One region of the Aminivibrio sp. genome, then DNA from elsewhere that is predicted to be linked to it. Evidence: predicted binding sites of a transcription regulator. Region 1 holds the regulator's gene; the other holds the start of a gene.
What was found. The regulator HrcA, encoded in region 1, represses chaperone genes, less so after heat shock. The targets are predictions, from matches to a motif close to TTAGCACTCNNTNNNANNGAGTGCTAA.
Positions count from the first base shown of each region.

Region 2: groES (co-chaperone GroES) is a predicted target of HrcA. The motif match lies at 1,380-1,406, and genes of this name have one in related genera.

Region 1 covers NZ_JAESIH010000071.1:352-9,606, reverse strand. Annotated here, with positions in the region: gene grpE (nucleotide exchange factor GrpE) at 1-357, opposite strand, end outside; gene hrcA (heat-inducible transcriptional repressor HrcA) at 380-1,390, opposite strand; gene JMJ95_RS12305 (histidine phosphatase family protein) at 1,538-2,182, shown strand; gene folP (dihydropteroate synthase) at 2,300-3,514, shown strand; gene folK (2-amino-4-hydroxy-6-hydroxymethyldihydropteridine diphosphokinase) at 3,511-4,005, shown strand; gene JMJ95_RS12290 (peroxiredoxin) at 4,061-4,387, opposite strand; gene JMJ95_RS12285 (redoxin domain-containing protein) at 4,397-4,525, opposite strand; gene JMJ95_RS12280 (thiamine pyrophosphate-dependent enzyme) at 4,545-5,411, opposite strand; gene JMJ95_RS12275 (2-oxoacid:acceptor oxidoreductase subunit alpha) at 5,408-7,147, opposite strand; gene JMJ95_RS12270 (hydrogenase expression protein HypA/HybF) at 7,312-7,488, shown strand; gene JMJ95_RS12265 (carbon starvation protein A) at 7,588-9,216, opposite strand.
Region 2 covers NZ_JAESIH010000041.1:46,970-67,256, forward strand. Annotated here, with positions in the region: gene JMJ95_RS05260 (hypothetical protein) at 1-220, shown strand, start outside; gene tsaD (tRNA (adenosine(37)-N6)-threonylcarbamoyltransferase complex transferase subunit TsaD) at 217-1,242, shown strand; gene groES (co-chaperone GroES) at 1,442-1,732, shown strand; gene groL (chaperonin GroEL) at 1,761-3,392, shown strand; gene guaA (glutamine-hydrolyzing GMP synthase) at 3,929-5,458, shown strand; gene JMJ95_RS05285 (molybdopterin-guanine dinucleotide biosynthesis protein MobB) at 5,519-6,154, shown strand; gene JMJ95_RS05290 (sodium-translocating pyrophosphatase) at 6,285-8,246, shown strand; gene dnaG (DNA primase) at 8,322-10,052, shown strand; gene JMJ95_RS05300 (RNA-binding S4 domain-containing protein) at 10,140-10,418, shown strand; gene eno (phosphopyruvate hydratase) at 10,476-11,759, shown strand; gene JMJ95_RS05310 (RidA family protein) at 11,782-12,162, shown strand; gene JMJ95_RS05315 (redox-sensing transcriptional repressor Rex) at 12,220-12,846, shown strand; gene yajC (preprotein translocase subunit YajC) at 12,916-13,278, shown strand; gene secD (protein translocase subunit SecD) at 13,397-14,794, shown strand; gene secF (protein translocase subunit SecF) at 14,813-15,682, shown strand; gene JMJ95_RS05335 (DUF5752 family protein) at 16,091-16,768, shown strand; gene JMJ95_RS05340 (glycosyltransferase) at 16,765-18,006, shown strand; gene otsB (trehalose-phosphatase) at 18,018-18,794, shown strand; gene JMJ95_RS05350 (trehalose-6-phosphate synthase) at 18,791-20,287, shown strand, end outside.

The sequences.
Region 1 (9,255 bases):
GTCAGCGGCGCTCTCCGCGGCGAGAGCCCTGTCGAGATTGTCCAGCACCGGCAGAAATTCCATGGCCTTCTCTTCTCCGGCCATGATCCGCTCCCGCTGCCGGTCCCGCTCGATCCTCTTCCTGTAGTTGAAGAAGTCCGCCCGGGCCGCGGCCAGCGCCGACATCAACTCCCGGTTCCGCTCCTCGAGATCTGCAATTACAGCCTGGAAATCCACAGCCTCCGGGGCGCCGCACACCTCTTCAGGTGCCGTCTCCTCCGGGGTGGCCTCCGGCTGCTGAAGGGCATCCGTCTCAGGCGCCTCCCGATCCATATCTTCAGGCCGTTCCGCGGCCTTTTCCTTTTCTTCCCTGCTCATGGTTCCTTCTCCTTTCGACGGTTTAGTTCACAAGGGCTTTGTCGAGTTCTTCCGCTATGGCTTCGAGGATGGAGATGGACTTTTCGTAGTCCATCCTCAGCGGGCCGATGAGCCCAAGGATGGTCCTCCGCCCGTACCCTGACGCGGGGACGAGGACAAGGGAACACTCCTTCATTTCTTGCGAAATTTCCTCCCCGATGGTCACGGAGACCCCCTGCTTTACGCTGTAACGCTCCACCATGTCCGCAAGAGCCTGCTCCTGCTCCAGAAGAGAGAGCACCGTCTGAAACTTTCCGATATCCTGGAAGTCGGGAAGGTTGAGGATGTGCTGCGCCCCGCCGACGAACAGCCGGGAGTTTCTTTTGAGAATGGCGTCCATCTGGACCAGGGCCTCCCTGCAGGTATCCCAGACCCGCTCCAGCCCGTCGAGAACGTAGGTGAAGAGGGCATCGCGGACCTGGGCCCAGGGATGACCGCACGCCACGGTGGAGATCTTCCTGGCAAGGTCGTCGAGAATGTCCTGGGAGAGTTCGCAGGGCAGGTTGATGTTGGCATGGTGCACCAGGCCGCCCTCCAGGACGATGAGCATCAGGACGGTGCTGCCTCCGAGGCGGACGAAATTTACCCGCTGGATCTGCACTTCTTCCAGGGCGGAAAGGGCGGCCACCCCCACGCAGTTGGTGGCCTTCCCCAGGAGCTGGGAGACATACCCGAGGATAGAGTCCACTCCCTCCCTCCGATCCCGGATTTCCTTCTTCCATCGTTCCGTCTCTGCCGGGGCGGAACGGCGACGCTGCATTATGGAGTCCACGTAGAGCCGGTAGGCCTTCGATGTGGGGAGCCTCCCGGCAGACGTGTGGGGCTGGTAGAAATAGCCCATCTCCTCCAGGTCGGCCATCTCGTTCCGGATGGTGGCCGGGCTGCTTCCCCGGAGGTACTTTTTCGATATGGTTCTCGAGCCGGCCGGTTCGCCGGTCTGGATATATTCATACACTACCGAAAGTACGATCTCGAGCTGCCGTTCGGTCAGCATGTCACCACCTCCAATTCGTTAGCACTCTTTCATTGTGAGTGCCAACACGATTCCACTGAGAAGTAGAGTAACAATCCGTGATATTATTGTCAAGACTGGTCAGACGGATTTTTTCCATTTTTCCGGCCGGTCAGGGGAGGATGCGGAATGAAAGAACCTGAACGAACCACCATACTTCTGGCACGGCACGGTGAATGCCGGGGAAACACAGAGGGCCTTTTCCGCGGAAGGGTGGACTTTCCTCTCAATGAGCGGGGCCTCCGGCAGGCCGCCGAGCTTGGGGCGGCTCTTCGCCCCTACCGCCCTGAAGCGGTGGTGACAAGCCCCCTGCTTCGGGCAAAAAGCACCGCCCGGGCCATCGCGGACGCCTGTTCCATCCGGGTGGAAGAGGACGAGGGGATCAACAATATCTCCCTCGGCGTCTGGGAAGGGCGGCCGAAAACGGAAATAGCGAAGCACTACCCCGAGCAGTGGAGAACATGGCTTGAAAACCCCGAAGAGCTCACCGTAGAAGGAGCGGAATCTATGGACGACGTTCTGAGGCGTTCCATGGCCGCCCTCGACCGCGCGGTGGCGAAATACCGGGGGAAGACCTTCGCCGCTGTGACCCACAGGACGGTCATCAAACCCCTCCTCGCCGGCTGCCTCGGCATAGCGTCGCCCTATTTCTGGAAGGTCCACATGGACACGGGATCCTACTCCATCCTCGTCCACGACGACCTCCACGGGTATTCCCTCTTTTCGCTGAACAGGACGGACCACCTTTCGGGCTTCACCAGCGAATGGGTGTGACCTTAAATCCGCTCCCCGCCGGGGAGCGGATTTAAGGTGAGCGTACCTTGACCGCCCCGAGGAGACACTATATTATCGGAACGGCATTTACCCATATTCCCGGAAGGAGCTCCCGCCGTGATCGCTTACCCGCTTCCTGCACAAAGCCGTGAAGATCTCCTCGCGGCACTGCGCCGCATCGGTGCCGACCTTCGCTCCAACGCGTACTTCGAACCCAAGAGGGAGCTTCTCTCCCTGTATATTCCGAAAGCCGACTTCCGGGCGGCGGCGTTCCTGAAGCAGGAACTGCTCGCCCGGGGCGGGGACGCCGTGGTGAACCGGGGCGTCATCTCCTGCGAGGCGTCAGAGAGCGCCGTTCTCCTTCTGGGGACCCCGGGGCAGCTTCGGTCCCTGGCGGAGAAACTGGGGGCCCTTCCCTGCTGGGGCCTGCCCGAAATCCGGGAGAGCCTGTCCCGGGCCCTTGCCGGCATGGACAGGTCCGCATGGACATTCCTCTTCCGAGAGGGCAGAGCTCTCTCTCTCGGGAAACGGACCGCCGTCATGGGCATCCTGAACCTGACCTCCGACTCCTTTTACGAAAAGAGCCGGATTCCGTCGGAGAACGATCTCCTCTCCCGGGCGCGGTCCATGGTTGAGGGGGGCGCCGCCGTCCTCGACCTCGGGGCCGAATCCACCCGGCCCGGTTCGGAACCCGTGCCGGAACGGGAAGAACTTGAACGGCTTCTTCCCGCCGTCGCGGCCGTCCGGAAGGCCTTTCCCGAGACGGTGATCTCCGCCGACACATGGAAAGCGAAGGTGGCCCTGGAAGCCGTCCGGGCAGGGGCCGACATCATCAACGACATCTCCGGCCTGGGGTTCGACCAGGATCTCCCCGCAGCGGCGGCGGAGTCCGGAGCGGGGCTCGTCCTCTCCCACATCCAGGGGACGCCCCGGGAGATGCAGAATGATCCCCGGTACGATGACACCGTGGGGGACATCCTCCGCTATTTCGAGGAACGGCTCTCCCTGGCCGAAAAAGCGGGGATTCCGGCGGAAAGGATTATCCTCGACCCGGGACTTGGATTCGGCAAGCGTTGCGAGGACAACCTCAGGATCCTGCGGAATCTGGACGCGTTCCGTATTTTCGGACGCCCCCTGCTTATCGGCCATTCACGGAAGGGATTCATCGGCACCACCCTCGGACTTGCGGACCCGGAGGACCGCCTGGAGGGAACCCTGGCGGTCACGGCCCTCTGCGGCCTGCGCAATGTCGCGCTCGTCCGGGTTCATGACGTGGAGGCCAACGGTCGGGTTCTCTCCATGCTCGGCGCCGTCAGGGAGTGCAGGGGATGAGTACCGTAGCCCTTTCCCTCGGAAGCAACCTCGGAGACCGGCTGCATCTCATCCGCAAGGCCGTCTTCCTTATCAGGAGCGCCGGCCTCGTTGTCCTGGCTTCCAGCGACGTGTTTGAAACTTCTCCATGGGGGATGGAAGACCAGCCCCGGTTTCTGAACGCCTGCGTCCTGGCGGAAACAAGCCTCTCCCCGGAAGAGCTTCTCGACCTTCTGAAGGGGATGGAGGACGCCATCGGCAGAACCCCGGAAAAACGGTGGGGACCCCGGACCATCGACATTGATATTCTTTTTTATGACGGGCTGTCAATTCGGTCGGACCGCCTGACCGTTCCCCACAGGGAAATGGCGAGGAGGACCTTCGTACTTCTGCCCCTGGCCCAGGTGGCCCCTGAATGGCGGCACCCCGAAACGGGACTCACGCCGGAGGAAATGTTCCGCCTTCTGCCCACGGCCGAAGCCGGCGGCATCCTCCGGATCTGCACCCTGTGATACGGCATGATAGGAAAGAGGCGGGGAAAATTCTCCGCCTCCCATATCCCGCTCTTTAGACTGCCGCTTCCTTCAGGGCCTTGAGAACTTCATCCGCGTGCCCGGCCACCTTCACCTTCCTGAAGATCTTCAGGACCTTCCCGCCGGGGTCCGCGATGACCGTTGAACGCTCCACCCCCATATATTCCCTGCCGTACATCTTTTTTTCCGCCCAGAACCCGCAGGCTTCGATGAAGCCGTGGTCCGGGTCGCTCAGCAGGGGAAACGAAATTCCCAGTTTTTCGGCGAACTTCCGGTGGCTCTCCTGCGAATCGGGGCTGATTCCTGCCACTGCACAGTTCAGCGCTTCGAATGCGGGCATCCTGTCCGCAAAGTCCCTCACTTCGCTGGTTCACCCCGAGGTATTGTCCTTGCTGTAGAAAAAGAGGACAAGCCGTTTCTTTGAAAAATCCCCGGCTGTCCACTCTTTCCCGAAACCGTCGGACAGGCTGAACCGGGGCAGCAGGTCTCCTTCCTTCATCTCCCTTTCCCTCCCTTCCCTATATGGCCGGAGAGGCCAGGAGTTCCTTCACTGCCTTCCGGGGGGCCTCACGGCGGAACAGGGGCCGGTCGTCCTTCCGGTAGGCCGCCAGGGTTTCCTCGAAAACGGGAACTCCTTCCTTCCTGTAGAGAACCCCCAGGGGGAAGGGCCCTTCCTGGAGGAGGGCCAGCTCCATGGCCTTGCCGAAATCGTCCTCGTCATGCCCCTCCAGGGTGTAGGTGTTGTCCATGAACCACTTGTAGGTGTTCACGGAGTTGAAGGAGACACAGGGCTGGAAGATGTCCACCAGGGCGTATCCCTTGTGGCGGACGGCTCTCTTGATGATTTCCTTTGTCTGGTCGCCGTTTCCGGCGAAGGCCCGGGCCACGAAGGTCGCTCCCTGGGCCAGGGCGGCGGCAAGAGGATTGAATGGCTGGGCATGGACACCATCCACCTGCACGGAGGTGCGGAATCCTATGGGGCTCGTGGGCGATGCCTGCCCCTTGGTGAGGCCGTAGACCATGTTGTTAAACACCAGGTTGGTGATCCCCGGGTTACGCCTGATGGTATGGGTGAAATGGTTTCCGCCCTCGCCGTACATGTCGCCGTCCCCTCCCAAGGCGATGACTTCCAGGGCGGGGTTTGCCGCCTTGATGGCCGTTGCGTTGGGGAGGGCGCGACCGTGGAGGCCGTTGAAGAAATGGGCCTTCATGTAATGAGGTGTCTTTGCCGCCTGGCCGATCCCTGAGACCATGACCACGTCCAGGGGCCCGAGGCCGAGCTCGACGAGGGCCTTCTTGATGGAGTCGAGGATTTTGATGTCCCCGCATCCGGGGCACCACGAAAGGTCAATACCGGGAAGATCGAACGCCGTGAAGTCCATCATCTGCTGCCTCCTTTGCCGGGAAGAATTTCGCCGAGCCTGTCCGCGACCTCTTCCACCGAGAACTGAAGTCCGTTGTATTTCAGCACCCTTCGGTCTGCCGCCACACCGAAGGTTTTTCGAAGCAGTCCGGCGAACTGGCCGGTACTGTTTCCCTCCACCACGGCGGTGAATGTTGCCTTCCGCAGAAGATCCCCCACCGACGGTGCGAGGGGCCACACCTGCTCGAAGGCCAGCAGGGCCGTATCGTTCCGCCCGAGGCGCTGGAGGGCTTCCCGAACGATGGGGATGGTGGATCCCCAGCAGACCACCAGGTTAGAGAAGGATTCCGGTCCGACCAGCATCGGGGGAAGAGCGCGGGCCGTCATCCCGGCGAGCTTCCGCATCCGCTTGTCCTGCATCCTGGTCCGGAGGTCGAAGTCCTCATAGACATGCCCCACCTCGTCGTGCTCGTGGCTGTCCGCCCCAACGACGCCCTTTCCCCAGCCGGGAACGCCGAAGGGCGAGTAGCCGTCGGGGGTATCCTCGTAGCGACGGTACTCCGCCGCCGTCTCCGGGATCGGGGGGGGTTCGTCCAGCCAGGAAAGGCCGTCCGCATCCAGGTTGTAGAAGGCGTTCATGAAATACTGGTCCGTCAGCACGATGGCCGGCGTCTGATATTTCAGGGCGATTTCAAAGGCTTCCTGGGCCAATCTGAAGGCGCTTTCCATGGTTCCCGGAGCGTACAGGGCCCGGGGAAATTCGCCGTGACCGGAATAGAGGGCAAGCTCAAGGTCGGCCTGCTCCGTCCGGGTGGCCATACCCGTGGCGGGCCCAGGCCTCTGGGAAAGGTGCACCACCACGGGGGTCTCCATAACCCCTGCCAGGCTGAGCCCTTCGGCCATGAGGGCGAAACCTCCGCCTGAAGTGGTCACCAGGGGGCGGGCTCCCGCATAGGCGGCGCCGACAGCCATGTTCATGGCGGCGAGCTCGTCCTCCACCTGCTCCACCACCGCTCCCACTTTTTCGGCGTGCTTCGCGAAGAAGGAGAGCACTCCCGTCGCCGGGGACATGGGATAGGCGGTGACAAAGTTGCACCCCGCCGCCATGGCCCCCAGGGAAACGGCATCGCTGCCGTTGAGGATCGTCTTCCGCCTTCCCGAATTCCGGGGCCGGCCCTGAAGTACCCCCCCTTCACCGGCAATGGAAAGACCAAGTTCGTACCCCTTCGTCACGGCACCGATATTGCGGGTCACCACGTCGTTCTTTCCGGCGAATCGTTTCCTGTAAAACTCCTCCGCCCCTTTCGTCCCCAAGCCGAGCACCCCGAGGAGAACGCCGGCGGCGATGGAGTTTGAGTAGATCTTCCCTCCGGTCTCTTTCGCCATGGACGACAAGGGGATGTTTACAAAGGAAGCTCCAAGGTCTTCAAGCTCCCCCTTCAGTTCCTCCCTGTCGCCGAAAATGACCGTATCGGCGGAGATCCTCTCCATGATGTTCCTGCGCACCTTCTGACTCAGGGCGACCAGAATATCTATTCTGTCAATAAGGGCATCCACAGGTTCAGAGGCTATCCGGAGCTCGGTTGAGTTGTTCCCTCCTCGGACGCGGGACATGTACTCCCTGGAACCGAAGACGCAAAAACCTTCGTCCGCTATGATTCCCGCCAGCATATCCTCCACGGTCTGGATGCCCAGCCCCGCGGCTCCGCACAGGACGCAGCAGACGTCCCGCCTGTTCTCCAGTGATGAAAAGAGCATGTTGATCCTCCCTTCAGTTTCAAGCTGGACTTATTATACCCTCTGGCGCAGAATAGTGCGGAGTCCTTTTCTGTCCGGGACAATCTGGTATAATATGCCGTAGAAACTTTTAGCGATACACGAGCATCTCATCAATGCCGGAAAAAAAGCGGAGGTGATTTTTCATGGGAAAATTTCGATGCCTGTCGTGCAAAAGCGAGTTTGAGCTGGAAGAAAAGGCGGCAGCCATGAGATGTCCCAGATGCGGGAGCAGGTTCGTCGAAGTGCTCGACGCCGCCAACAGGAAGCGGGGAAAGTCCTGGAGCGCCAAGTCGTTCAGCGTGGGAAAAAGCAGCAAGTAACCGGCACGTTTGTTCAGCAGAAACACTTCTTCCGACTACAAGAGAGGGAAGGCCGAAAAAAACGGCCTTCCCTCTCCTTTCCTTCCGGGTAGTCCTGTATTACAGTTCCTTCCGGACTTCTTTGAGGGCTTTCAACGACTCGAAGACCATCAGCAAGGCAAGGACCAGAAGAATGACGGAGGGAACCACGAGGATGTAATTGGGTTTATCGTAGGCCATGTTGTCCTTGATCATAATTCCCAGGGCCGCCACGGTGGTCACGAGCATGAACCACATGGGGACCATGAGGAACCGGTTGTTCTTCTTCAGCCCCTTCGCAACCCAGACTCCGACGGCCAGAAGCGCGAGGGCCGCAACGAGCTGGTTGGACGCGCCGAAAATGGGCCAGATTGCCGCCCAGGCGGGAATGACGTTGCCGGTCGGGCCGTGGGCCTCGGTGAGAAGCAGAGCCATGGCAGCAGCGATGGCAATGACGGTGGCCGTGTACTTTTCCACTTTCATGTTGGTCAGCTCCTGGATCTGGTAGCGGGTCAGACGGGTGGCCGTGTCAAGGGAGGTAAGAAGGAAGGAGTTGATGGCCAGAAGTCCCAGGGACATGCCGATCTTGGGATCGATCCCGACGATGGAGGCGAACTTGCCGAAGCCTTCCGCGTAGGTGATGGTGGGGCCGCCCTTGGCGACGACGCCGCTGATCATAACCGTACCGATGGCGATGACTGCCACGACGCCTTCAAGCAGCATGGAGCCGTAGCCGACGACCACGGAATCTTTCTCTTTCTTCAGCTGCTTGGACGTGGTTCCGCTGCCCACAAGGGCGTGGAATCCGGAGACCGCGCCGCAGGCCACGATGATGAAGAGCATGGGCCAGATGTATTGCCCGTTGGCAACAAAGCCCTTGAAGGCGGGAAGAACGATCTGGAAGTTCTCGCCCTTGCCCATGATCATGCCGATGGCGCCGATGATGACCGCGAAGTACAGGAAGTAGGATGCAAGATAGTCGCGGGGCTGGAGAAGAAGCCACACGGGGAGCGAAGATGCGAGGAAGATGTAGACCATCAGGATCCACCGCCATGTCTCCATGGGAAGCTTGAAGGTCGAGGCCACCCAGGGCGAGTAATTGCCGTACCAGCAGGCATAGATGACGATGGGCACCATGACGATGGTCATGAGCCACAGGGGCACGCGGTACTTGTAGATCAGCACGCCGAACAGAAGGGCCATGCCGATGTACAGGGAGGCGGAGAAGGCCACTGCCGGGTCGGCCGCGAAGGATCCGGCGGAAAGCTGCAGGAACACCGCGACGATGAGGATGAGGGTAAGGATGGTGAAGCAGAGGAAAAGAACTTTTCCTTTCCGTCCAATCCACTTGTCCACCACTTCGCCCACGGACTTGCCGTCATGGCGCATGGACGACACCAGGGCGCCCATGTCATGGGGGCCGCCGATAAAAGCGGAGCCGATAAGGCACCACAGGTATGCGGGCAGCCAGCCGAACATGGAGGCCGCCGTGATGGGGCCGACGATGGGGCCGGCTCCGGCGATGGAAGCGAAATGGTGGCCCAGAAGGACGGCGGGGTGGGTCGGGCAGTAGTCGATTCCGTCAAACATGGTCTCGGCAGGGGTCTTGTTTTCATTGTTCAGAGCATAGGTGCCTGCCATGTAGGAACCATAAATCTTATAACAAATTGCAAACAAGACGACGGCTATTCCAAACAGGATAGCGAGCACTATATTCACCTCCGTAAGAATATGAAAAGAGTGTGAAAA
Region 2 (20,287 bases), on a different contig from region 1:
GAAAAACCTCACGCTGGAACATTCCATGATTTCCATAGGCTCCCACGTGCTCACCCCGGAGGACGTACTGACAAACCGGCATTTCGTCCCCGTGGGGGAGCTGCCCCCCGACCTGACGGCCGAGTTTGCCGTGGTCGTTCCCGCAGCGGCGGTGAAGGGAAAGACGGTGCGCTTCGCCGTCGGGGACTATGCGACTGAACTGGAACTGCCGAAGAGATGATCTCACCGCAGCGGGGATTCCTTACCCTCGGCATCGAAAGCAGCTGCGACGACTCCGCCGTGGCCGTTCTGCGGGGCCAAAGGGACGTGGTCGCCGAGCTTCTTTCGAGCCAGGTGGGAGCCCACGCCCCTTACGGAGGGGTCATTCCGGAATTTGCCGCACGGATGCACCTCGAGGCGTTTCTTCCCCTCACAGAGGAAGCGTTCCGGAGGGCCGCCGTGAGGGAGCCGGCGAAGGAGATCGGTCTCATCGCCGTGACAGCAGGTCCTGGGCTCATGGGATCCCTCCTCGTGGGGGTCATGGCGGCCAAAGCCCTCTCCCTTGCGTGGAATGTGCCTCTCATCGCCGTGAACCACCTCGAAGGGCATATGTTCGCCAACGTGGTTTCCTTTCCGGAACTTGCTCCCCCTTTTCTCTGCATGATCGTGTCCGGAGGGCACACGGAGATCGTCCTTGCGGAGGATTTCGGCAAGTATGTCTTTCTCGGCGGAACCAGAGACGACGCAGCAGGAGAAGCCTACGACAAGGTCGCCAAGGTTCTCGGCCTGCCCTATCCCGGCGGGCCCGTCATGGATCGTCTCGCGGCTTCCGGCAATCCGGGGGCTTTTGACTTTCCCGTTCCCATGAGGGGAAGTTCGGCGGGGATCGTATTCAGCTTCAGCGGTCTGAAGACCGCGGCGGCGACGGAAATCGGCCGCCTGCGGGCCGAAGGGAAGCCGATCCCGGTGGAGGACATCTGTGCGTCCTTCCAGAGGGCCGTGGTGGAATCTCTGGTGGGGAAGCTCGCCCTGGCGGTGAAGCAGACCGGGATAAACACCGTGACCCTGTCGGGAGGTGTCGCCGCCAACAGCGCCCTGAGGGCGGCGATGAAGGCGCAAAGAGGGTGGAACGTCTTTCTGCCCCCGGTAAACCGCTGCACCGACAATGCCGTGATGATAGCCGCCGCAGGCTACAGCGCCTACCTGCGAGGCGCCCGGACGCCCCTGGATTTTTCTCCCGACCCTTCGTGGAGTCTTTGGTGAAGCACATTTCAGGTGAAAAACTCGATAAATCAAAGAAAAAGGGAAGAATAACGAGATAACCATCCATAATTCTTCATATTTCCCCTCTCCCGGTGTTGAGATTCCGCCCCTCCACCCGTAATATCTATTTCGGTCATTTAGCACTCGCTTCGAATGAGTGCTAGCATCCGGTAAAATATTCTTAGGAGGGATTTGTACCATGAATCTGAAACCGCTTGGAGACAGGATCGTAGTCAAGGTCGTCAACCATGAGGAAAAGACCAAGGGCGGCATCGTTCTTCCCGACACCGCCAAGGAAAAGCCCACCGAGGGCGAAGTTATCGCCGTCGGCAGCGGCAAGGTTCTCGAGAACGGCCAGAAGCTTCCCCTTGAGGTGAAGGTCGGCGACAGGATCATCTTCAGCAAGTATGCCGGCACCGAAGTGAAGCTTGACGGAGATGAGTACGTCATTTTCAGCGAGCGGGACGTGCTCGCCATCATCGAGAAGTAGTTCCATCTTCCAGAGGAGGTAGAAAATTATGGCCAAGATTCTTATTTTCGGAGAAGAAGCCCGCCGCGCGATGCTCCGCGGTATCGATAAAGTTGCCGACACCGTAGGTGTCACCCTCGGCCCCAAGGGCCGCAACGTGGTTCTCGAGAAGAAGTTCGGTTCTCCCACTATCACCAATGACGGCGTGACCATCGCCAAGGAAATCGAGCTCGAGGACGTGTACGAGAACACCGGCGCCCAGCTGGTGAAGGAAGTTGCCTCCAAGACCAACGATATCGCCGGAGACGGCACCACCACAGCCACCGTTTTCGCCCGGGCCATCATTGCCGAGGGAATGAAGAACGTGGCTGCGGGAGCCAACGGTATGCTTATGCGCGCCGGCATCGAGCGGGCCATCGACTTTGTGGTCGACGAGCTCAAGAAAAAGGCCATTTCCGTGAAGAACCGGGACAAGATCGCCCAGGTCGCTTCCATCTCCGCCAATGACAAGGCCGTCGGCCAGCTCATCGCCGAGGCAATGGATAAGGTCGGCGAGGACGGCGTCATCACCGTCGAGGACAGCCAGACCGTGGGAACCACCCTTGAAATGGTGGAAGGCCTCCAGTTCGACAAGGGCTACATAAGCCCCTACATGGTCACCGATCCCGAGAGGATGGAAGTCTCCCTTGACGACGCCTATATCCTTATCCACGACGGCAAGATCAACAACATCAAGGATCTCCTTCCCACCCTCGAGAAGGTCGTCCAGACCGGCAAGCCTCTGCTCATCATCGCCGAGGACGTGGAAGGCGAAGCTCTTGCCACTCTCGTGGTGAACAAGCTGCGCGGCGTCATGCAGGTCGCGGCCGTGAAGGCCCCTGGATTCGGCGACCGCCGCAAGGCCATGCTCCAGGACATCGCCATCGTCACGGGCGGCCAGGTCATCAGCGAAGAGATCGGCATCAAGCTTGACAACACCGAAATCTCGATGCTCGGCAAGGCCAAGAAGGTTCGCATCACCAAGGAAGAGACCACCATCGTGGAAGGCGCCGGCAATTCCGAGGAAATCAGGAAGCGCGCCGCCCAGATCAAGAAGGAGATCGAGGATTCCACCTCCGAGTACGACAAGGAGAAGCTCCAGGAGCGCCTTGCCAAGCTTGTCGGCGGTGTGGCCGTGATCCAGGTCGGTTCCGCCACCGAGACCGAACAGAAGGAACTGAAGCACCGCATCGAGGACGCCCTTAACGCCACCCGCGCCGCAGTGGAGGAAGGCATCGTGGCCGGCGGCGGCGTCGCTCCCGTGAACTGCATCGACGCCCTTGAGAAATTCGTCGCCACCCTGGCAGGCGACGAGCGCACCGGCGCCACCATCGTCCTGAAGGCTCTCACCGCTCCCCTGCACCTCATCGCCGAGAACGCCGGATTCCAGGGCGACGTGGTCGTCGAGAAGGTCCGCAGCCTGAAGGCCGGGCACGGACTGAACGCCGTCACAGGTGAATATGTCGACATGATCGATGCCGGCATCATCGACCCCGTGAAGGTTACCCGCAGCGCCCTCCAGAACGCGGGCTCCATCGCCGCCATGGTCCTCACCACCGAGGCCATCGTCGCCGACAAGCCCGAGAAGAAGGAACCCGCCATGCCCAGGGGCGGCATGGGCGGCATGGAGGATATGTACTAGAATCCATCCCCCAGCGGGAAGGAAGAAATGGTATAAATGGTATAGTGAAGCCTCCCGGAGGAATCCGGGAGGCTTTTTTTCAGTGGAAGGGGCGTTCATGAAAGAACCGGGAACGGACGGAAGTTCCGGAATGACGGCGCAGGGGAGAGGCAGACAGGTTTTTCCCTTTTCAGGGCGTTCCACGTCGGGAAGGCCCTGGATGTCCTCCGCATGGAACAGGGCTGTCCTTCGCCTCCGGGCGGGGAGAGGTCACCCTGGAGGGGACCGGGGCCTGGGGATTTAGGAATGTCCTAAATCTGCAGCTTTTTCTGGCAGAGGGAGTGTCGCCAGGCACAGCGCCCGGGCCGAGAAACCGACAAGGATGTCGGTTTCAGGTGCAGTTGTCAAGGACGACAATCTGCACCGGCGGCCCAAGCGAGCACTGGTGACGCTCCCCGCTGCCTGCGGATTTAGGAATGTTCCCTTCTATGGAGCCGGAAAGGGCTTTCTGATAAGATACCTGTGCTATACACCCCATTGATTCGGAGGAATGGTTTTTGGACAACATTGTCATTCTTGATTGCGGTTCCCAGTTCACCCAGCTCATCGCCCGCAGGGTCAGGGAACTGAAGGTGCACAGCGAAATCCTTCCCTGGGATGTTTCCCTCGGGGAGATTGAAAGCCGCAGGCCGAGCGGCATCATCATCTCGGGAGGCCCCATGAGCGTCACCGACGAGGATGCCCCCGCCGTGCCGGAAGGATTATTCTCACTGGGAGTGCCCGTGCTGGGCGTCTGTTACGGAATGCAGCTCATCACCAGCATGATGGGTGGCAGGGTCACCTCGGGAAAGGCAAGGGAGTACGGCAGGACGGAGATAGCCGTGTCGGGCAAGTCCCTCCTTTTCGAGGGGACGCCGTCCTCTTTCGAGGTCTGGATGAGCCACGGCGACCACATCGAAGAGCTTGCACCGGGATTTTCCCGGGTCGCCGAGACATCGAAGGGCGTTCCGGCTGCCATTGAGAACCCCGAAAAGGGCATCTGGGGGCTCCAGTTCCACCCCGAAGTGGTCCACACCCGTTTCGGCACCGAAATTCTCTCCAACTTCCTTTTCCGGGTCTGCTCCTGCTCCCCCGACTGGGACCTGGGGAACTGGATCGACATCATGGTGGAGGAAATCCGGCAGAAGACGGGCGACGACCGGGTCATCTGCGGCCTGTCGGGCGGCGTTGATTCGTCGGTAGCGGCGGTTCTCACGGCCCGGGCCATCGGCGACAGGCTCGACTGCATTTTCGTGAACAACGGCCTGCTCCGCCTCGGCGAGGCCGAGGAAGTGCTGGAGCAGTACAAGCAGCTCAATCTCAAGGTTCATTACGTGGACGCCTCCCGGACGTTCCTGTCCGCCCTCGCCGGAGTCACCGATCCGGAGAAGAAGCGGAAGATCATCGGCGAAACCTTCATCCGGGTCTTCGAAAAGGAAGCCGCCCGATTCGAGGACGCCGCCTGGCTCCTCCAGGGGACACTCTATCCCGACGTGATCGAGAGCGGCCATAAGGGAAAGAACGCCTCGGTCATCAAGAGCCACCATAACGTGGGCGGACTGCCGGAGGACATGAAACTGAAGGTTCTTGAACCCCTCCGGGATCTCTTCAAGGACGAGGTCCGATCCACCGGTCGTCTTCTCGGCGTGCCGGAGGCCATCGTGTCCAGACAGCCCTTTCCCGGCCCGGGGCTCGCCGTGCGGTGCCTCGGCGAGATCGACGGGACGAGGCTGGACACCCTCCGCCGCGCGGACGCCATCTTTCGGGAGGAGATCGCTTCCTGGGAGGGGTATCCCTCCATCTGGCAGGCCTTCGCCGTTTTGCTGCCGGTGAAAACCGTGGGCGTCATGGGCGATTCCAGGACCTACTCGGAAGTGGCCGTTCTCCGGGCGGTGGAGTCCCACGACGGGATGACCGCCGACTGGGTCCGGGTGCCCTACGACATCCTCGACCGGACAGCCCGCAGGATCTGCAACGAGGTGAAGGGAGTGAACCGGGTGGCGCTCGACGTGACGAGCAAGCCGCCCTCCACCATAGAGTGGGAATAGGATGAACGGGGGGGACGGCACGGGACGATCATAGCCTGCAGAAAGGGAAGGAATGGTTTCATGCCTCTTCTAATCGCTGTTTCCGGATTTAAGGACGGGGGAAAGACCACCCTCGCCCTCGCGCTGCTGCAGGAAATTCTTTCCGCCGGTTTGAGCGCCGGTTTTGTAAAGCATACTGGGGAGGATGTCCTTTCCCCGAAGGGGACCGACACGGGCAGGGCCTCCGCCCTCGGAATTTCCGCCGTCTACTGGGGCAGGGACGGGGCCCTCCTTGAAACGGGGACCGGAGAAATCTCCAGGGAAAAGATACTGGAATTCTTTCCCGGCAAGGACGTCGTGATCGTGGAGGGGGCCAAGAACATTCCCCTCCCCAGGATTTGGGTGGGTTCCCCTGAGGATCTGCCGCCGGACGTGAAGGGCGTATTCGCCTTTTTCGACCGCACCGGGGCGGGCGGAGATGGAAACCGCATTTTCGTCCCCGGGCGGGAGAAGGAACTTGCGGGGCAGATTATCGAAATGTACGAAAAAGCCGAGGGGGATCAGCCTGCCTCCCTGTTCGTGAAGGGAAAGCGGATTCCCCTGAAGCCCTTTGTCTCGGGGATGATCGCAGGATGTCTCGCCGGGCTTGTCCTTCCCCTGAAGGGAGTGAACTCGCTGAAAGGAGGGGCGGAAATTTACCTGAAACAACGGAAATAAGGCATTTTCGGGCAGTCCATGCTTGTTTTTTGTATTTTTACTCCCTATAATTACTTTCGCACCGGGTTTTGTCCATATTTTTTTCTTCAGTCGTGGACGCTAGTCTCATCATATCGAGGAGGTAGTGGAAATGGACTTTTTGTTGTTGCTGATCGTCGGCATCACGGGAATCGCCGCCCTTGCTTTCGCCTTCATTTCCTATGTGCGTATCGACATCTTCAGGGTTGATAACGAAAGGATCTCCGAGCTTTCACACATTATTCACAGGGGGGCAATGGCCTTCCTGTACAGGGAATACAAATGGCTTCTTCCCTTCCTGCTTATCGTGGGAGTGCTGCTCTGGGTCAAGATCGGCGGATCGGCCGGCTTCTCCTTCATTATCGGCGGACTTTGCAGCGCCGCAGCCGGCTACGCCGGCATGGTGGTCGCCACCAAGGCGAACGGCAAAACGGCCTTCGCCGCCACCAAAGGCATGAACGAGGCCCTCACCATGGCCTTCAAGGGAGGCAGCGTCATGGGCATGTCCGTGGTCGGCATCGGCGTCCTGGGCATCCTGTTCTGCTACGCCCTCTTCGAGGATCCGACCCTCATCACCAGCTTCGGTATGGGAGCCAGCTCCATCGCTCTTTTCGCCCGTGTGGGCGGCGGAATTTACACCAAGGCCGCCGACGTGGGAGCCGACCTTGTGGGAAAGGTTGAAGCCGGAATCCCCGAGGACGACCCCAGGAATCCGGCGGTCATCGCCGACAACGTAGGTGACAACGTAGGCGACATCGCCGGGATGGGTGCCGACCTGTTCGAGTCCTACGTGAACTCCATCATCGCCGCCATGGCCATCGGCCTTGCCGTGTTCGGATCGAAGGGTGTGGTCTATCCCCTCGTCCTTGCCGCCGTGGGCATTCTCTCCGCCATCACCGGAACCACCTTCGTCAAGGTGAAGGACGGCGGAAGCGCTTCCGCGGCCCTCCGCACGGGAACCTTCGTCACCGGCGGGATCATGATCGGCGGTGCCTTCCTCGTCACCCTTGCCATGTTCAGGGAATTTGCGCTCTTCTGGTCCGTTCTCTCGGGCGTGGGCGTCGGCGTGCTCATCGGTTTCGTCACCGAGATCTACACCTCCGGTGACTACAGTTCGGTGAAGCACATCGCCGAGTCCTCCAAGACCGGACCGGCTACGGTCATTCTGGCCGGCATGGCGGTGGGCATGAAGTCCACGGTGATTCCCGTGCTCCTCATCTGCGCCGCGACCCTCATCAGCTTCTACTTCGGCGGCCTCTACGGAATCGCCTGCGCCGCCGTGGGAATGCTCTCCATCACGGGAATGGCCCTGAGCGTGGACGCCTACGGCCCCATCGCCGACAACGCGGGCGGCATCGCCGAGATGAGCCACCTGCCCAAGGAAGTCCGCAAGATCACCGACAAGCTCGACGCCATCGGCAACACCACCGCCGCCATGGGCAAGGGCCTTGCCATCGGCTCGGCCGCCCTCACCGCCCTCGCCCTGTTCACCGCCTACGCCCATACGGTGAAGCTCACAGCCATCGACCTCAACGATCCGAAGGTCATGGTGGGGCTCTTCCTCGGCGGAATGCTTCCCTTCCTGTTCAGTTCCATGTCCATCCAGGCCGTGGGACGAGCGGCGGAGGCCATGATCGACGAAGTGCGCCGCCAGTTCAAGGAAATTCCCGGAATCATGGAGGGCACCGGAAAGCCCGAATATGAAAAGTGCGTGGACATTTCCACCGCCGCAGCCCTGAAGGAAATGATCGTCCCCGGCCTGCTCGCGATCCTTTCTCCCGTAGTGGTAGGTTTCGCCCTGGGCGCTCAGGCTCTCGGCGGGCTTCTCGGCGGCTCCATCGTCACCGGCGTGATGCTGGCCATCTTCATGTCCAACGCCGGCGGTGCCTGGGACAACGCCAAGAAGTACATCGAGGAGGGCAACTTCGGCGGCAAGGGAACTTCCGAGCATGCCGCGGCAGTGGTGGGCGACACCGTGGGCGACCCATTCAAGGACACCGCCGGCCCCAGCCTGAACATCCTCATCAAGCTCATGTCCGTTGTGGCCCTTGTTCTTGCACCCCTTTTCGTGTAAAGGAAAAAGAAGAGTACAATACTGGGGGGAAGGGAAACCTTCCCCCCGAATTTTTTTGTTTTCAGGAGGATCAGGGTGCAGTCCGACGACGTCCGCCGCATCAAGGAACGACTCGATATCGTGGAAGTGATAGGGGATCATGTCCGCCTGAAGAAGGCCGGGGCGAACTTCATCGGCCTCTGCCCCTTTCACGAGGAGAAGACCCCGTCCTTCTCCGTCTCCCCGTCCCGGCAGACCTTTCACTGCTTCGGTTGCGGCCAGGGAGGCGATATCTTCACCTTCGTGATGGAGAAAGAGGGCCTCGGCTTCAGGGAGGCCCTGGAAATCCTCGCATCGAGGGCGGGAGTGACCCTTTCCGCCGCCGGGAGAGGGGAGAAGAGGGGCCGGAACCTGACGGACATTATGGAGATGGCCTGCTCCCATTACCGGGACCTTCTCCGGGGGCCCGAGGGAGAGGCTGCCCGGGCCTATCTCGCGAGACGGAACCTGCCCCCTGAAACCTGGGAGCGTTTTGAGCTGGGGTGGGCCCCATCATCCTGGGACTCCCTCTGGAACAGCCTCTTCAGGCAGGGCGTCCAGCCGAAGGAGGCCCTGGATGCGGGGCTCGTGCTTGAGGGGAAGGGGGGACTCTACGACCGTTTTCGTGGCAGGGTCATCTTCCCGGTCCGGGATATCGCAGGGCGGCTTCTTGCCTTCGGAGGGCGGCTCATCGACGGCGAGGGGGCCAAGTACATCAACAGCCCGGAGGGAGTGCTCTACAGCAAGAGAAAAAACCTCTACCTCCTGCACCGGGCGAAGGAGGCAGCCCGGGCTTCGGGGCGGCTGATCCTCGTGGAAGGCTATATGGATGCCATTCGGCTCCATCTGGGAGGATTCGAGGAGACGGCCGCATCCCTGGGAACGGCCCTCACCGAAGACCAGGCAGCGCTCATCCGCAGACTGACGGACCGGTGCTGCATCTGCTACGACTCCGACCTCGCCGGGCAGGAGGCGGCCATGAGGGGGATGTACGTCCTCCAGAAGGCGGGACTGGACGTTCGGGTCGTGGAGCTCCCCAGCGGGAAGGACCCGGATGACCTTCTCTCTCTTCCCGAGGGAAAGGATCTCTTCGGGAAGGCCCTCGAATCAGCCAGGCCGCTGATTCTCCATCACGTCTACCTTCGCGGGGAGATGCTCCGTTCCCCGGAGAAACGCCGAAAGGCCACCGACGAGATTTTGTCGGGCCTGGGCAGCCTGTCCCCGGTGGACGTGGCTCCGTACCTGGCGAGGGTCGCCTCCGCCATGGGCATCTTTCCCCATGAACTCAGCAGCCTCCTGGAAGACTACCGGAAGAGGGGCGCGGGCCGGGAAACCACGGCCCCGGCGAAGGGAAAGCGTGCCCCGGCCGAGAAGGAACATGAGACTGACGAAGTGGAGGCCGCCCTCTGCGCCCTGTTGTGGAAGGACGACCACATCCGAAGGACCGCCGACGAAATAAAAGTCCTCTCCCTTCTTGAGGACGAACGGCTCCAGACGGTGGCCGCCGCCCTTCTTTCCGCCCCCTCCAGGGATGAAGTGGAGGCCCGCTGGCATTCCCTCGGCGAAACCTTCCCTCTCAGGGCCATCGCCCGCGGAGGGGACTGGTGTGAAGGGCTCGGGGAAAACCAGGCCGCCTGGGACGTGGTTCTGGGCATCCTCGCCAAGAAGAAGGCCCGCCGGGAATATGAACGCATCAGGGAAAAACTTTCCCGGGGGGAGGCGGACAGGGAAGATCTTCTGAGGTTCCGGGAGGTGGCCATGCTGCTCAAGAGCAATCCCCGGGAATAAGGAAAAATGACTTTGTGAAAGAATTGAAAAATGAGGACGAGGTTTGATATACTTTTCGTTGGTTTCAAAACCGGAGGAAGAAGAATCATGAGACTGGACAAATATCTGAAACTTGCCCGCCTCGTTAAGAGGCGCACCGCGGCTCAGGAAATGGTCACCCTCGGCGCAGTGAGGATCAACGGCAGGCAGTGCAAGCCCGCGGCGGAGGTTCGGGCCGGGGACGTTCTCGACATAGCCTATCCGTCGAGGATCCTGACCGTGGAGGTCCTCTGCGACGATGAAAACGCACTGAAGCGGGGCGCTCCCGGAGGGGCCTACGGCGTTCGGGAGGAACGGCGGGCGGATCCGGCGGAGAAACCGTGGTAGCGGCAGAAAATCATCCCCTGTTCGGACGAGGATGGAACTGAAAAGGAGCTGAGATCGATGAGCAGTATTATAGGAGTGCACGGAAGGGAAATAATCGACTCCCGGGGAAACCCCACGGTGGAAGTGGAGGTCTGGCTTGACAGCGGGGCATCGGGAAGGGCGGCCGTTCCCTCCGGGGCGTCCACCGGAACCTACGAGGCGGTGGAGCTTCGTGACGGCGGTCCCAGATACAACGGCAAGGGCGTCCTGAAGGCCGTGAACGGAGTCAACGAGAAGATCGCCCCCGAGCTCATGGGGTTTGATGCCGACGATCAGACCGAGCTCGACGCAGCCCTTATGGAGCTTGACGGAACGCCGAACAAGAGCGAGCTCGGCGCCAACGCCATTCTCGGCGTGTCCCTGGCCGCGGCCAGGGCTGCCGCAGACGACCATGACATGCCCCTGTGGGCATGGATAGGCGGCCTCGGGCCCTTCTCCCTCCCCACGCCCATGATGAACGTGATCAACGGCGGCGCCCACGCGGACAACAACGTGGACATCCAGGAGTTCATGATCGTTCCCCACGGGGCCGAGACCTTTGCCGAAGCCCTCCGCATTGGGGTTGAGACCTACCATTCCCTCAAGAAAACGGTCAACTCCAGGGGATACAGCACCGCCATCGGCGACGAGGGCGGATTCGCCCCGGACCTGAAGAGCAACAGGGAGGCCATCGACCTCATCCTCGAGGCGGTGGAGAAGGCCGGATACGCCCCAGGAAAGGATGTCAGCCTGGCCCTCGACCCTGCGGCATCGGAATTGTTCAAGGACGGCAAGTATCATTTCGCCGGGGAGAACAAAGTCTTCTCCGCCGAGGAGATGGTGGGCTACTGGGAGGAACTCTGCCGGGACTATCCCATCCTCTCCATCGAAGACGGCATGGCTGAGGACGACTGGGCCGGATGGGCCGTCATGACCTCGAGGCTCGGCAAGAAAATCCAGATCGTTGGTGACGACCTCTTCGTCACCAACCCCGAAAAGCTCTCCAGGGGCATCGAGGAAGGCATTGCGAATGCGATCCTCATCAAGCTGAACCAGATCGGCACACTCTCCGAGACCCTCAACGTCATTGCCCTCGCGAAGAGGTACGGCTACGGGACCATCATCTCCCACCGCTCCGGCGAGACGGACGATACCTTCATCAGCGACCTTTCCGTCGCCACCGGGGCCGGCCAGATCAAGACCGGAGCTCCCGCGCGGATCGACAGAGTCGCCAAGTACAATCAGCTCCTGCGAATCGCCGAAGACCTGGAACGGGCGCCCTATGCCAGGCTTTCCCAGTTCAGGGGAAACTCCTGCAGATAATATCCACGAAGGAGGAAACGAGATGAAAGAAATTATTTCCACCGCAGCGGCCCCAGCGGCCGTAGGCCCTTACAGCCAGGCCGTAAGGGCAGGGAATTTCCTTTTCTGCTCGGGACAGATTCCCATCGACCCTGCCACGGGGAATTTCGTCGAGGGCGGAGTGGAGCAGCAGGCGGAACAGGTTCTGAAGAACGTCAGGGCGGTTCTCGAGAGTGCCGGTTACTCCCTTTCCGATGTGATCAAGGCCACCGTTTTCGCCGCAAGCATGGGAGATTTCGCCGTGGTCAACGGCGTGTACGCGAAGCACTTCGACAAGGAACCGCCGGCGCGGTCCTTCGTGGAAGTGAGCGCCCTGCCCAAGGGCGCCCTCGTGGAAATCGAAGTCGTCGCCTGGAAGGAATAGCTTCCGGGGCGGAGAATACCTCCGCCCCTTCACCATCCCACTGAAGGAAGTGCGGAAATGAAGATAGCTGAACCCACAATTGAACGGCTTGTACAGTACCAACGCCTGCTGGAGCAGCTTGTCGCCGAAGGACAGAAAGTTGTTTCCTCCCAGGAAATGGGCGAGATGCTTTCCTTCAAGGCCAGCCAGGTGAGAAAGGACCTTTCCTATTTCGGAGAGATCGGCAAAAGGGGGGTCGGATACCACGTTGACCGGCTCCACAAGCATATCAGCCGCATTCTGGCCTCACCCAGGAAATGGTCCATCGGGCTCGTCGGAGTGGGAAAGCTCGGGGAAGCGCTGCTTGGATACCAGGCCTTCCGGAACGACAAATTTCGCATCAGGGCTCTTTTCGACGTGGACACGGAAAAGATCGGAAAGGAAATTCAGGGCATCCCCTGCTATTCTGCGGAAGACATTGCGGAGATCGTCCGGGAGAAGGAAATAGAGGTCCTGATACTCACCGTCCCCGGAGGAGCTGCACAGCACGTGGTCGACAAGGCAGCCGAGGCGGGGACGGTGAAGGGGATTCTCAATTTCGCGCCGGTCTCCCTTTCCGTTCCGGAGAATGTGCTTCTCGCGGCGGTGGACATTTCCGTCGAGCTCGAGAAGCTGCTTTTTTTCCTCAAGCACAAAGAAGAGTAGTATTTGATAGAATATCATGGTCCCCTTCGGGGCCTTTGAACCAAAATACTTTGAGGAGGCGTTTTTTTCATGAATCAGCAGTGCGGACAGACAGCTGGAGGACAGGGCAATCTTATGGGAATGCTTTTTCCCCTCGCGATATTCGTCGTTATCTTCTACTTCTTCATCATCAGGCCCCAAAAGAAACGGCAGAGAGCCCAGGAGGAACTTCTCGCGTCCCTTTCCAGGGGCGACCAGATCGTAACCATCGGCGGATTTTTCGCTACCATCAGGGAAGTAAAGGATGACAGCATTGTCGTGGAAATCGCCGACGGAGTGAAAGTCCGGATACTGAAGTCCGCAGTGGCCACCAAGCGTTCCGCGGCAGCCCCCCAGCAGAAGGAGTTCGCCCCCAGGGAGGATGCAGGCAAAACGGAAGAGGAGAAAAACTGACCTTTTCCCAGGTGAGGAAAGACACCGGTGCGGAGAGGGTCGCCTCCGGGCGGCCGCTCCGCTTTTTCCGGTCCTTTGATATGCACTAATTTCGCGGTATGTCCAGGAGGGAAGAATTATGCTCAGAAGAGACCGCTGGCGGCTCGGTTTAGTCGCCATCGTGGTTGTTGCGGCTCTCGTGACGGTGTTTCCCATATCGGGAAAGATCAACCTCGGGCTTGACCTGAAGGGCGGCGCGCACATCGTCCTTCAGGCGAAGGAATCGGAGGACAGCAAGGTGACGGAGGACAGCATCGAAAGGCTCCTCGCCGTCCTGCGGAACAGGGTTGACCAGTACGGCGTGGCCGAACCGGTCATTCAGAGGGAAGGCCGGGACAGAGTCATAGTTGACCTTCCCGGAATACAGGATCCTGACGCGGCTCTCGAACTCATAGGCAAGACAGCCGAACTGGAGTTCCGGTCCGTCATCGAGGCCACCGCCGCCGTTCCCCCCGGCCCCCAGAGGCCGAACTACGACAGCGACGAGGAATTCCAGAGAGCGGAGACCCGATGGAACGAAGCCAGGTCCCAGATCGAGGCGGCCAGGGAAGCTCTCGCCAAACGGAGCGAAGAAATAACCGGCTCCAGGGTGTCCAGGGACGATGAAGGCCGATACTATCTTCTCGGCCCTGTGCTGGTGAGCGGAAAAGACCTCGTGGACGCCAAGACCCGGTACGACAACCTGGGCAGACCGGTGGTGGGCCTCACTTTCAGTTCCGAGGGCGCGAAGCTCTTTGACAGGGCCACAGCGGACAACGTGGGTCGGCAGATTGCCATCGTCCTTGACGGCGTGGTTATCTCGGCCCCCGTGGTCCAGGAGAGGATTACCGGCGGCAATGCCCAGATTTCCGGACGGTTCAGCGCTGCGGAGGCAAGCCGGCTTTCCATTATGCTCCGGGCCGGAGCCCTTCCCATCGCCGTCGAAGTCATCGAAAACAGGTCCGTTGGGCCGAGCCTCGGCGAAGACTCCATCAACTCCGGAATCCGTGCCGGTCTTATAGGCGCATCCCTGGTGTTCCTTTTCATGCTGCTGTACTACCGTACCCTCGGCATTGCGGCGGATGCTGCCCTTGCGGTGGCCATCCTCCTCGTCTTTGCGGGCCTCATCTCCCTCAAGGCGACCCTCACCCTTCCCGGAATCGCGGGTATCGTTCTGACCATAGGCATGGCCGTGGACGGCAACGTGCTCATCTATGAACGGATGAGGGAAGAGACCAGGGCGGGAAAGACTCCTCTCGCGGCCATCGATGCAGGCTTCAAGAAAGCCCTGACAACCATCCTTGACGCCAACATCACAACCCTCATCGCCGCCGCCGTGCTCTTTTACTTCGGCAGCGGACCGGTCCGCGGCTTCGCCGTGACCCTGAGCATCGGCATCGTGGCGAGTGTCTTCTGCAACGTTCTCGTCACCAGGGCGCTCCTCCAGTACTTCATTGGAGGACGGGGCGCGGCGGGTTCCCTGCTGCCCCGCTCGTGAGAGGAAGGAAAGACGATCATGAGAATTTCTAACATCAACTTCATGCAGCACCGCAAAACCGCTCTTCTTCTCAGCCTTGTCTGTGTTGTGGCAAGCCTTGGGCTCATATTCTTCAAGGGGCTGAACCTCGGCATCGACTTCACGGGAGGCAACGTGGTGCAGGCCGAGTTCGCCCAGCCGACGGCCATCGAGGACATCCGGCAGGTCCTGAACTCTGTGGGGCAGGGCGGTTCCGTCATCCAATCCTACAGTGAGCGGGGCGTCATCATCCGGATAAGCGCCAACGAGGAAGAAGCCCGCAAGCAGGCCGTGAACGCCCTTCGTACCAAATTTCCCGGCATTCAGATCATACGGCTGGAAAAAGTCGGTCCCGTGGTGGGCGCCGAGCTGAGGCAGGAGGCCTTTATAGCCCTGATCCTCGCCCTGGCGGGCATTTTGGCCTACATCACCGTCCGCTTCCAGTTCCGCTTCGCCGTGGTGAGTGTGGCGGCCCTTCTTCACGACGCCGTCATCACCCTGGGAATTTTCAGCATTACCGGCATGGAGATTTCCTCGTCCTTCATCGCGGCCATTCTTACCATCGTGGGATATTCGCTCAACGACACCATCGTCGTCCTGGACCGCATCCGGGAGAACTGGAAAAACCTCAGGCGCGAGGGGATCGTCGATCTGCTCAACAACTCAATCAACCAGACAATCTCCAGGACCATCAACACGTCGGTCACTACCCTTCTTCCCGTAGTCGCTCTCTACGTCTGGGGCGGCGAGGTCCTCAGAAGTTTTTCCTTCGCTCTGCTGGTGGGCATTCTGGTGGGAACCTACAGCTCCATCTACGTAGCATCAGGCCTTTTGGCGGAATGGTGGATGAAGTCTCCCCAGAAGGGCTGATTTTTCTCAGTACTCCAGGGCCCCCTTCAGGGGGCTCCTTTTTTTATTCTCTTCCCGGCGCCTCTCTGCAGACTCCCCGGCAGGGCACCGGTGACGCTCCTTCCTGTCTTCGGATTTAGGGGAATAACCTAAATCCGCAGGTTTTTCAGGCAGAGGGAGTGTCGCCGGGCACAGCGCCCGGGGGAGAGAAACCGACACGGATGTCGGTTTCAGGTGCAGTTGTCAAGGACGACAATCTGCACCGGCGGCCCAAGCGAGCACTGGTGACACTCCCCGCTGCCTGCGGATTTAGGAATAACGACTTTAATTGTAGAACAAGGAAATTATGTGTTATACTCATATAATACCGATAAAGCCGAAAGATGAAACGGAGATAAATTCATCGACTGCATAAAGGAGGTTACAGCCATGAACACTACTGGAGCCGACGGTCCTTTCAGATTTATGGAATGCTCTATTCTGCCCGTGAGTACGGGCCTTCGAGCACAGACTCTCAGGGAACTCCGGTCCGCCATCCCCGAAATACCCGAAAGTTCCCTCTACTATCATTTCTGGGGCAGAATGCTCCGCCCTCATATCGCCGAGTCTGAGTTCAACAACGATTTTGCTTCCTGGGCCGATGGAGGCCTGGGGGACATCGAGCTGGCGGAAGTCCTCAGCGCGATCAATCCCGTGAAGTGCAAGGACTTCGCGGAACTTCGGTCGATCCTTGAGGATATCCTCGAGTCTCGCATCGACCAGGGGGATTTTTTGAGCTGGAAGAAGGCGGATAGGGAATTCTATTTTATTGCCTGCAGAAAGTTCATGTTCGCTACGGGGAAGGTCGCTTCCTCCCTGGAGGATTTTCCCGCAGCGGTCAAAACAGCCACCCGGCAGAGTTTCTTTCACCACTTTCTCGACGGCCGGCGACGTTCTCCCGAGGGAAAGGACGACTTCACCCTCTGGCTCGAGCAGTTCGGCGAGACGACCGCCGAGGTGAGGAGGCTCCTCGGCAGGGTGGATTCCTATCTTTTTTCCCTCGGAGAACTGAAGGGACAGATTGTCTCCATTCTCGAGAAGGGGCTCCGGAAGGGAGGAAAGAAATGATGTCCGACATGCTGAAGCAGTACGGCGAAATTATCGGTTTTCATGCCACGGACAGCCTGCTGGTCATAGCGGAAAAACTCAGGGGAAAGAAGATCGTCCATGTGAACTCCACCAAGGAGGGAGGCGGAGTGGCGGAAATCCTCTCTTCCATGGTTCCCCTCTCCCGGGAGCTCGGGCTGGACGTTTCCTGGGAGGTTATCGAGGGGGACGAACCCTTCTTCTCCTGCACGAAAACGCTGCACAATTCTCTCCAGGGAATGGCCGGAGGCCTTTCCGACGGACAGATCGCCTCCTACACGGAAACGAATCGAAGGAACGCCGAAAGGCTCAAGGACTGCCTCGAAGAGGCGGACTACGTTTTCATCCACGATCCCCAGCCGGCGGCCCTGCTCGGAATGATTCCCGGACGGAAAGGGAAATGGATCTGGCGGTGCCATATCGACGTCAGCGCCCCGAACAGGTCTGTGTGGCGGTTCGTGAAAAGGCAGGTCGAAGGGTACGACGCGTCCATCTTTTCTCTGTCCGATTTCGCCCAGCCTCTGCCGCACCCCCAGTTCCTCATTACGCCGAGCATCGATCCCCTGAGCGAGAAGAACATCCCACTCTCCAAGACGGAGATTGAAAAGACCTATCGGGAACTGGGGGTGCCCCGGGACAAGCCGATCATCCTCCAGGTTTCCCGTTTCGACCGGTTCAAGGATCCCCTGGGGGTCATAGAAAGCTACCGGATAGCGAAGGAATACGTTGATATCAGGCTTGTTCTCGCTGGAGGCGGAGCGACGGACGATCCCGAATCGGGCCAAGTGCTCTCCGCCGTCCAGGAGGCTGCGGCCGGCGATCCCGACATTGCGGTCCTGGTGCTTCCGCCGGACGCCCATCGGGCCATCAACGCCCTCCAGTCCGGTGCCGACGTGATCGTTCAAAAGTCAACCAGGGAGGGTTTCGGTCTTACGGTGAGCGAAGGCATGTGGAAGAGAAAACCGGTCATCGGAGGCGACGTCGGGGGCATCCGGCTGCAGGTCATCAACCGGTTCAACGGCTTCCGTGTACGCTCCCCCGAGGGCGCCGCCATCAGAATAAGGTACCTCCTGACCCACCGGTGGAAGAGGGAGAGAATGGGCGTGAACGCCAGACAGTACGTCCTTGAGAATTTCCTGATTACGGGCCAGCTGCGGAACTACCTGTCCCTTCTCGTGACCCTGGACGGAGGGGAAGGGGAGTGGGAGCGTTGGATATAGGACATCCCCGAATGGGTCTTTCGGATCTGGAAGGTTTCTTCGAATCCTTCCGGGGAGTCGGAGTCAGCCCTCTGCTCGTAAGCGACTATGACGGCACGCTCGTCCCTTTTCGCAGGGAAAGGGACGAGGCCGTCCCCTCCCGGGAAACCAGAGACTTGGTCAGGCGAATCGGAGAAGCTGGGGGGGAGTTCATTCTCCTCACGGGGAGAGAGGCGTCCGAGGCGGCTTCCCTGCTTGGAGTGCCTGCGGAAATATGGGGGTGCCACGGATGGCAGCGCCGTTCCCCCGGAGGAGAGACGATCACCATGCCCCTGTCGGGCGCGGAGGAAGATGCTCTACGGTTGCTTCCGGATCTGTTCCGCTCCTTTCCTTCCGATGCCGTGGAAAGGAAGCCCGTATCGATCGCTCTTCACTGGAGAGAGCGGCCCGATGTGCTGGAACAGTACGGAAAGCTGGAGAAGTCCATTATTGAGAGAGCTTCGTCAGCAGGCCTTGAAAAACTCCCCTTTGATCAGGGGGTTGAGTTCCGCCTTCCGTCATGTACCAAGGGGGAGGCCATGAAACGGATACTGGCTGCCCGAAGTTTCAGGGACCCCGTCTGCTATCTCGGAGATGACGTGACGGACGAAGATGCCTTCCGGGCGCTCGACGGAAGGGGCGTGGGGGTTCTCGTATCGGCTCTTCCGGCGGCGAGCGCCGCCGTTGTCAGAATACGCCCGGAGGAAGTCCCGGAATTCCTCCGGAAATGGATTGCCGCTCTTGAAGCCGAAAGAAGGGAATCGCCGTGAAGCGAAAAGCAAGACTGCTGGTGGTGTCCAACCGGCTTCCGGTGACCCTCTCCTGTGAGGAGGGGAAGTGGAAAGGATACCCGGCCTCAGGGGGGCTGGTCAGCGCCATGACCCCCGTGCTGAAGAACAGGGGCGGTTTCTGGGTCGGGTGGCCCGGAACCGGTTCGGGTGCTCGTCTTGCCGATATTCGGGATATCCTCGGCCCGGTGTCGGAGGAAAGCGGGTACCGCTTTCTTCCCGTTATGCTCACCAGGGAAGATGTCAATGACTTCTACTACGGATATTCCAACTCAGTGCTGTGGCCGCTTTTTCACGACCTCCAGAGCCGCTGCGATTTTTCTCCCCGCTACTGGGACGGCTATATCCGTTCAAACGCCAAGTTCGCCAGGGTCGTCCTGAGACACGCCTCGGAGGACGACTTTATATGGGTGAACGATTACCAGCTCATCCCCCTGGGAGCCATGCTCCGGGAGAAGAATCCCGGGCTCAGGACATCCTTTTTTCTTCACATTCCTTTCCCGAGCGTGGATGTGTTCATGAAAATGCCCAGGCGCAGCGAAATCCTCGACCAGATGACCCGGTACTCCTTCATGTGCTTCCAGACTGGAAGAGACAGAAAGAATTTCCTTGACTGCCTGAGGGTCTTCCGCCCGGAATACCAGGTGTCCGGCCGGGGGCACATCGTGAAGGTCCGCCTCGGGGACCGCTCCTTTTCCGTGGGGAGCCTTCCCATCAGCATAGATTACCAGGCCTACTCCTCCTTGGGAGGATCAAGAAGCGTGGTAGCCCGGTCAAAGGAAATACGGCAGGAGATCTTCGGAGAAAAATTCATCCTCGGCGTGGACAGGCTGGACTATTCAAAGGGAATCCCGGAAAAGCTCAGGGGCTTCAGGAGATGTCTTGAGCTATATCCCGAACTCCGTGAGCGGGTTACCTTGTACCAGATCGTGGTCCCGAGCAGGGAGGCGGTGGAACAGTACCAGACCCTCAAGGAGGAAATCGAGCTGCTCATCAGCCGAATCAACGGTGAGTTTGCCACAACCCGGTGGGTTCCGGTGAACTGGCATTACGGCTCCGTGTCCAGGGAGGAGCTCGCCGCCATGTACCGGGCGGCGGATATGGCCCTCGTGACGTCCCTCAAGGACGGGATGAACCTTGTCTGCAAGGAGTACTGCGCCTGCAAGGGAAGGGAGCCGGGAGTCCTCATTCTCAGCGAGTTCACCGGCGCCGCCCTCCAGCTCTCACGGGGAGCCGTCCTGGTGAACCCCTATGACGTGGACGCCGTTGCCGGAGCCATCAGGGGGGCGTTCTTCATGGAAGACAGGGAGAAAAAGGAGAGAATGCGGTATCTCCGAAAGTCCATTGCCCGGCAGGACGTCTTCTGGTGGGTTGATAATTTCCTTCGGGCAGCCGCCGGGAAAAAACTGGAAGATTTTCCCGAACAGACCATTCCCTCCCTCTGGCCCGGCGTGGCGGAGGGGGAGCAAAACGAC